Regions from separate parts of the Kitasatospora sp. NPDC058162 genome, predicted to be linked through region 2. Evidence: riboswitches for the same ligand, from Rfam matches in the RefSeq annotation. Region 2 holds a riboswitch; the other holds the start of a gene.
What was found. Region 2 has a riboswitch for thiamine pyrophosphate ahead of thiO (glycine oxidase ThiO). Riboswitches for the same ligand answer to the same signal wherever they lie in the genome.
Positions count from the first base shown of each region.

Region 1: linked by a shared signal. The riboswitch ahead of thiC (phosphomethylpyrimidine synthase ThiC) and the one ahead of thiO (glycine oxidase ThiO) in region 2 are both predicted to bind thiamine pyrophosphate.

Region 1 covers NZ_JBHVUS010000004.1:171,615-175,684, reverse strand. The annotation lists gene ACFVXG_RS09935 (cupin domain-containing protein) at 135-452, shown strand; gene tenA (thiaminase II) at 485-1,153, shown strand; gene ACFVXG_RS09925 (DUF5326 family protein) at 1,337-1,537, shown strand; TPP riboswitch at 1,717-1,852, shown strand; gene thiC (phosphomethylpyrimidine synthase ThiC) at 1,847-3,661, shown strand; gene ACFVXG_RS09915 (hypothetical protein) at 3,809-4,070, shown strand, end outside.
Region 2 covers NZ_JBHVUS010000035.1:9,645-13,714, forward strand. The annotation lists gene ACFVXG_RS37315 (NAD(P)/FAD-dependent oxidoreductase) at 1-1,186, opposite strand, end outside; TPP riboswitch at 1,440-1,552, shown strand; gene thiO (glycine oxidase ThiO) at 1,556-2,731, shown strand; gene thiS (sulfur carrier protein ThiS) at 2,728-2,952, shown strand; gene ACFVXG_RS37330 (thiazole synthase) at 2,956-3,753, shown strand; gene pknB (Stk1 family PASTA domain-containing Ser/Thr kinase) at 3,852-4,070, shown strand, end outside.

The DNA of each region.
Region 1 (4,070 bases), on a different contig from region 2:
CCCCGCCGCGGGGGAAGCTCCCATCGGACGAGTTGGTGTTGAATGCCCCTGGTCCTGGAGGTGGACGGGGCGGAGCCGACGGGCGGGGGCCCGGCGGCCGCGGCGGTGGTGACGGACGAAGGAGGACGGCAGCGGTGAAGGTGTTCCGGCTGGACGAACTGGACGCCGAGCGGGCGGCCAACGACGGTGCGTACCTGCGGTTCCTGCGCGAACCGCGGATGTCCGCCGGGCTGTACGCGCTCGCCCCCGGCGACACCGACACCCAGACCGCGCACGACCAGGACGAGATCTACCAGGTGATCAGCGGCCGCGCCGAGTTGACGGTCGGCGCCGAGACCACGACCGTCGGGCGCGGCACCGTGGTGTACGTCCCGGCCGGCACCCCGCACCGGTTCCACCACATCACCGAGGAACTGCGGGTGCTGGTGGTGTTCTCCCCGCCGGAGGACTGAGGACCGGCCCCACGGTCGTTATGGTCGTTCGCATGACCCGTAGCCTCACCGACGAGCTCTGGGCGTCGATCGAGCCGATCTACGCCGAGATCCTCGCCCACCCCTTCATCGGCGGCCTCACCGACGGCACCCTGCCGCGCGAGGCCTTCCGCCACTTCGTCGTCCAGGACTCGCACTACCTGCGCGACTACGCCCGCGCCCTCGCCGTCTGCGCCGCCAAGGCCCCCGGCGAGGCGGACGTCCGGGCCTTCGCCGACGACGCGGTCGGCGCGCTGGCCGCCGAGCAGGGCATGCACGCCGAGTTCCTGACCGCCTTCGGCGGCACCGCCGCCGAGGCCGCCGCCGAACCGGTGCTGCCGACCACCCGCGCCTACACCAGCTACCTGCTGGCCACCGTCTACGGCGGCTCCTTCGCCGAGGCGCTCGGCGCGGTGCTGCCGTGCTACTGGATCTACGCCCGGGTCGGCGAGGCACTGCTCGCCCAGGGCTCCCCCGACCCGCTGTACGCCAAGTGGATCGCCACCTACGGCGACGAGGCCTTCCAGTCCGTGGTCCGCCGGGTGCTGGCGCTCACCGACCGGCTCGGCGAGGAGCTCTCGGCGGCCGAACGCCGCCGGGTGGTCGAGCACTTCGGGACCACCTCGCGCTACGAGTGGATGTTCTGGGACGCCGCCTGGCGCGGGGAGCGCTGGCCGGTCTGATCCGGCACCCCCCGCCGTTTCTCGGGGGTCCCCCCGGGGGGTCGGATCGGGGTGATCTAGGGGTTCTCTCCGGGCCGTTGGCCCTCGTTACGGCGCCCGCGCCACCGTACGATCGAAGCATCGAAAGCAAGCGGGATGCGGTTACCGGACGGCGGCCGACCCGAGGGGAGAAGAGGAACCGACATGGCTGAGCTCTGGAAGTCGCTGCCCTCCTGGGTGCGCAACATCGTCATCCCGGTGCTGGTCCTGGTGCTGGCCTGGAACATCATCGCCTTCGTGTTCGGCGTGGTCGGCGCCCTGCTGAGCATCGTGATCAAGCTGCTGGTGGTCGTCGGCATCGCCGCCGCCGTGGTGATCCTGGTCAAGAAGGCCGCCAAGGGCTGACCCCGCTCCGCGCGCCGCGCGGAGCACTCCCGGAGGCCCGGCACCCCGTCCGCGGGGGCCGGGCCTCGGCCTTTTCCCCGGTCGGTTCCCCGCCGGTTCCCCACCGGTTCCGTTCGGAGACCGTCTGGACCTGCGGCGATCGGCTCGCTACGGTGTTGGGCGTCATGTGCAGGCAACACCGCCTGCGACGCGGGAGCTCGGAGCACCGGGCTGAGAGGGCGCTGACCGGACCGTCGACGGACGGACCGACGGCTGCGTCGACCGCAGGAACCTGGACCGGGTAATGCCGGCGTAGGGAGTAGAGGTCAGATGACCACGTTCGACGCACAGCCGCAGTCTGCCCAGAGCGCCCCCAGCAGCGAGCGCACGGGCTACCCGACCCCGGCCTGGCGCAAGGCCTACCGCGACGGATCCCGCCCCGACCTGCGGGTCCCGTTCCGCGAGGTGCAGCTCACCAACGGCCGGACCGTCCCGCTGTACGACACCTCCGGCCCGTACACCGACCCGGCGTACGAGCCCGACGTGCGCCGCGGCCTGCCCGCCCTGCGCGACTCCTGGATCCGCCTGCGCGGCGACGTCGAGGAGTACGACGGCCGCGAGGCGCGCCCCGAGGACGACGGGATCAAGCACACCTCCCCGCGCGGCGGCAACCTGCGCAACCTGGACGCCGTCTTCCCCGGCCGCCCGCGCCGCCCGCTGCGCGGCCGCGGTGGCGCCGCCGTCACCCAACTCGCTTACGCCAAGCGGGGCGTGGTGACGCCGGAGATGGAGTTCGTGGCGCTGCGCGAAGGCCTGGAGCCGGAGTTCGTCCGGGACGAGGTGGCCCGCGGCCGCGCCGTCATCCCGGTCAACGTGAACCACCCCGAGGTGGAGCCGGCCATCATCGGCACCAACTTCCTGGTGAAGATCAACGCCAACATCGGCAACTCCGCCGTCACCTCCTCGATCGAGGAGGAGGTGGAGAAGATGACCTGGGCCACCCGCTGGGGCGCCGACACCGTCATGGACCTCTCCACCGGCCGCAACATCCACACCACCCGCGAGTGGATCCTGCGCAACTCCCCCGTGCCGATCGGCACCGTGCCGCTCTACCAGGCCCTGGAGAAGGTCGACGGCAAGGCCGAGGAGCTGAGCTGGGAGGTCTACCGGGACACCATCATCGAGCAGTGCGAGCAGGGCGTCGACTACATGACCGTCCACGCCGGCGTGCTGCTGCGGTACGTCCCGCTCACCGCGCGCCGCAAGACCGGCATCGTCTCGCGCGGCGGCTCGATCATGGCCGCCTGGTGCCTGGCGCACCACCAGGAGAACTTCCTCTACACCAACTTCGAGGAACTCTGCGACATCCTCGCCGCCTACGACGTCACCTTCTCGCTCGGTGACGGCCTGCGCCCCGGCTCCATCGCCGACGCCAACGACGAGGCCCAGTTCGCCGAACTGCAGACCCTCGGCGAGCTCGGCCGGATCGCCCGCGAGCGCGACGTCCAGGTGATGATCGAGGGCCCGGGCCACGTCCCGATGAACAAGATCAAGGAGAACATGGATCTCCAGAAGGAGATCTGCGACGAGGCGCCGTTCTACACCCTCGGCCCCCTCACCACCGACGTCGCCCCCGGCTACGACCACATCACCTCGGGCATCGGCGCCGCCATGATCGCCTGGTGGGGCACCGCGATGCTCTGCTACGTCACGCCCAAGGAGCACCTGGGCCTGCCCAACCGGGACGACGTCAAGACCGGCGTGATCACCTACAAGATCGCGGCCCACGCCGCCGACCTCGCCAAGGGCCACCCCGGCGCCCAGGCCTGGGACGACGCCCTCTCCGACGCCCGCTTCGAGTTCCGCTGGGAGGACCAGTTCAACCTGGCCCTCGACCCGGAGACCGCCCGCGAGTTCCACGACGAGACCCTCCCCGCCGAACCCGCCAAGACGGCCCACTTCTGCTCGATGTGCGGCCCGAAGTTCTGCTCGATGAAGATCAGCCAGAAGATCCGCGACGAGCACGGCGACGGCTCCACGGCCGTCTCCAGCGACTTCGACGCTGAGGCGCTGGCCGGCATGCAGGCCAAGTCCGAGGAGTTCGCCGCCCAGGGCAACCGGGTGTACCTCCCGCTGGCCGACTGACATCGCACCGACGCAGGCGCTGCTCCAGGGACGGTTCCTGGAGCAGCGCTTCGGGGTGGCGGGCTCCGGCCTCCGGGCTGGTGCCGGTCCGGCGGCAGGGCCGTTGCCGCGCGGAAATCCGCTCGGTGACGCGGGGCCGTGCCTGGGATGATCCGTGCCGTGAAGCCCTGGAATGCCTTGAGCCCGGCCGAGCAGACGCTGATGCGCTGTGGTCTGTGGCAGTCGTGTCTGGCCGGAACGGCCCAGCAGTACGGAATTGATCTCCGGTGGGCCGGGGCGAACGATGCTCCGCCGCTGCGCAGCTACACCCGGGACGAACAGCGCGCTCTGGTACCGCAGTTGGCTGCGGTTGCGCTGGACCTCGTCGAGCGCGGCCTGCTCACCGTCCGGACCCGGCAGGGGCTCGGTG
Region 2 (4,070 bases):
CTCCCTTGAGCGGCACCGAGGGGTCCGCGGCGAGCGCCCGGTCGAGCACCGCACCGCGTTCGATCAGCTTCCGGCCCTGGGTGAGGTCGCGCGGCCGGTCCACGGTCAGCAGGGCGCTCGGCGCCCCGTCGCGCAGCCAGAGCACCGACCAGGCGGCGTCCCGCGGGCTGCCGCGCCACAGCAGTTCGTCGCCCTCGGCGTGCCGACCGGCGTACTGGACCATCCGCCCGAACTGCTCGGACCAGAAGTACGGCACCGGGTCGTACGGCGCGTCCGCCCCGAGCACGGCGTCGGCCGCCGCCCCGCCGGACTGCAGCGCGTGGTCCCAGTGCTGCACGGCCAGCCGGGCGCCGGAGCGGGCCGACGGGTAGCTGACGCAGTCCCCGGCCGCGAACACCCCGGGCAGACCGGTGCGCAGCCGCCCGTCCACCACGACCGCGCCGGCGGCGTCCAGCTCGACGCCCGAACCGGCCAGCCAGCCGGTCGCGGGCCCGGCTCCGATGCCGACCACCACCTCGTCGGCCGGCAGGTGGGAGCCGTCGGCCAGCAGCACCGCCCCCGGCTCGACGGCGGCCACGCCGACCCCGCAGCGCAGCTCGACCCCGGCCTCGGCGTACCAGGCGGCCATCGCCGAGCCGACCTCGGTCGGCAGCGCGCCCGGCACCGGCGCCGGACCGGCCTCGACCACGGTCACCGCGCAGCCGGCCTGGCGCGCGGCGGTGGACACCTCGGCCCCGATCCAGCCCGCGCCGACCAGCACCAGCCGCAGCCCGGGGCGCAGCAGGGCGCGCAGCGCCAGGGCGTCGTCCAGGGTGTGCAGCAGGTGCGCGCGCTCGGCCCCGGGCAGGGCGCGCGGGGTGGCGCCGGTGGCGATCACCAGGGAGTCGTACGGCAGGTCGCCGCCGTCGGTGTGCAGCACGCCCGGGGTCAGGCCGGTGGCGCGGCGGCCGGTGAGCAGCTCGATGCCGAGCTGCCCGTAGTCGATGTCCAGGGTGGTGGCGTCGGCCTTGCCGAGCAGCACGTCCTTGGAGAGCGGCGGCCGGTCGTACGGCGCGTGCCGCTCCTCGCCGACCAGGACGATCCGCCCCCGCCAGCCGCCCTGCCGCAGCCTCAGGGCGCACTGCGCCCCGGCCAGCCCGGCTCCGACGACGACGACCACCCGGTCCGTTCCGCTCAGCTCTGCCACGCCCGTCACTGTACCCAGCGCCGCCGGTGCCCCCGCGCCCGTCTCACCCCTCACACGGCCCTTCGGCCAGGCTGACCCCCGGCGTTAAGACCGACCGGCACATGGTGGGTGGAGGAAGGAGCGGCGTCCGGGCCGAGTCTGGCAAGGCGGAGGAGGGAGTAGCAGCGGAGCTGCGACGACCGACGACAACGCAGTCCAGGCGACAGCCCGGGCGGCGTGACGCCGCCCACCATGTGCCGGTCGGTCTAAGGTGGTGGCACCACACGGGAGCCCGGCGGACCGGGCTGAGAGGCGGGCTGACACGGCCTGCGACCGTCCGAACCTGATCCGGGTCATACCGGCGAAGGGAGAAGAGCAGCTTTGTCACGCATGCCATCGGGCAGCCGCGCCGACGTGCTGGTGATCGGCGGGGGCGTCATCGGCCTCGCCGTCGCCTGGCGCGCCGCGCAGCGCGGGCTGCGGAACGTGATCGTGGTCGACCCCGGCCACGGCCGGGGGGCGGCCGGCGTCGCCGCCGGGATGCTCGCCCCGGTCACCGAGCTGCAGTACGGCGAGGAGCCGCTGCTGCACCTGGGGATGGCCTCCAACCGGCGGTACGAGGGCTTCGCCGCCGAGCTCACCGAGGCCAGCGGCGGCCTGGACACCGGCTACCGCCGGTGCGGCACCATCGCCGTCGCGCTGGACTCCGACGACCGCGCGGAACTGCGCGAACTGTACGCCTTCCACCAGCGGCTGGGCCTGGACTCCAGCTGGCTGACCGGCCGGGAGGCCCGCCGGCTGGAGCCGATGCTCGCCCCCGGGGTGCGCGGCGGCCTGCACGCCGCGGACGACCACCAGGTCGATCCGCGCCGGCTGCTCACCGCCCTGGTCGCCGCCTGCGAGCGGGCCGGCGTCCGGCTGCACCGGGCCGAGGCCGTCGAGCTGCTGGTCGACGGCGGCCGCGCGGTCGGCGCCCGGCTGGACGACGGGGAGTCCGTGGCCGCCGAGCAGGTGGTCCTCGCCGCCGGCCCGCACAGCCACCGGCTGCCCGGCCTGCCCGAGGGGGTGCTGCCCGCGGTGCGCCCGGTGAAGGGGCAGATCGTCCGGCTGCGGATCCCGGAGGCCTACCGGCCGTTCCTGTCCCGCAACGTCCGCGCGGTGGTGCGCGGCCGGCACCTGTACCTGGTGCCGCGGGAGAACGGCGAGCTGGTGATCGGCGCGACCACCGAGGAGCAGGGCTACGACACCACCGTCACCGCCGGCGGGGTGTACGAACTCCTGCGTGACGCCCACGAGTTGGTCCCGGGGATCACCGAACTCCCGCTCGTCGAGACCTCCGCCGGGCTGCGCCCCGGCTCGCCGGACAACGCCCCGCTGCTGGGCCCGACCGACCTGCCCGGACTGGTCGCCGCCACCGGCCACTACCGCAACGGCGTCCTGCTCACCCCGGTGACCGCCGACCTGCTCGCCGACTACCTGGCGACCGGCGAAGTCCCCCAGCCGGCAAGGCCGTTCGCGCCCACCCGGTTCTCCCCCGCATCCCCCGTCGCGAAGGCCTCCGCATGACCGAGATCGCCCTGACCGAGATCGACCTGACCGTCAACGGCGAGCCCCGCCGGGTGCCCGCCACCACCACCCTCGCCGAACTGGTGGCCACCGTCAGCGCCGCCAACACCGGTGTCGCCGCCGCCCTCAACGAGGCCGTGGTGCCGCGCAGTTCGTGGCCCGGGACGACGCTGGACAGCGGCGACCGGATCGAGATCCTGACCGCCGTCCAGGGAGGCTGAACCATGGCCGACGACCTGCTGACCATCGCCGGGACGACCTTCTCCTCCCGGCTCATCATGGGCACCGGCGGTGCGCCGAGCCTGGAGGTCCTGGAGCGCGCCCTGCTCGCCTCCGGCACCGAGCTGACCACCGTGGCCATGCGCCGGGTCGACGCGGGCACCCAGGGCTCCGTCCTGGACGTGCTGACCCGCAACGGCATCCGGGTGCTGCCCAACACGGCCGGCTGCTTCACCGCCGGCGAGGCCGTGCTGACCGCCCGGCTGGCCCGCGAGGCGCTCGGCACCGACTGGGTGAAGCTGGAGGTGATCGCCGACGAGCGCACCCTGCTGCCGGACCCGATCGAGCTGCTGGACGCCGCCGAGACGCTGGTCGACGACGGCTTCACGGTGCTCCCGTACACCAACGACGACCCGGTGCTGGCCCGCAAGCTGGAGGACGTCGGCTGCGCGGCGATCATGCCGCTGGGCTCGCCGATCGGCTCCGGGCTGGGCATCCGCAACCCGCACAACTTCCAGCTGATCGTGGAGGGCGCCGGCGTCCCGGTGATCCTGGACGCCGGCGCCGGCACCGCCTCCGACGTCGCGCTGGCGATGGAGCTGGGCTGCGCCGCGGTGATGCTCGCCTCCGCGGTGACCCGGGCTCAGGACCCGGTGCTGATGGCCGAGGCGATGCGGCACGCCGCCGAGGCGGGCCGGCTCGCCCACCGGGCCGGCCGCATCCCGCGCCGCTTCCACGCCGAGGCCTCCTCGGCGATGGCCGGCCGGGCCGACCTGGACACCCGGGAGCGGCCGGCGTTCTGAACCGCCGCGGGCCCGTCCCGCATGTCACAAGCCGGTCCCGGAGGCGGTGTCCGCCGGGACCGGCCTCCGCCCGCCCCACTAGACTCCCCCGGGTGGACATGGCATTGCACGACCCCCTGATCGGTACCGTGCTCGACAACCGGTACCGGGTCGAGCGGCGCATCGCGACCGGCGGGATGTCCACCGTCTACCGGGGCACCGACACCCGGCTGGACCGGGTGGTCGCCCTCAAGGTGATGCACCCCCAGCTGGCCGGGGACGAGGGCTTCACCGCCCGCTTCATCCGCGAGGCCAAGGCGGTCGCCAAGCTCTCCCAC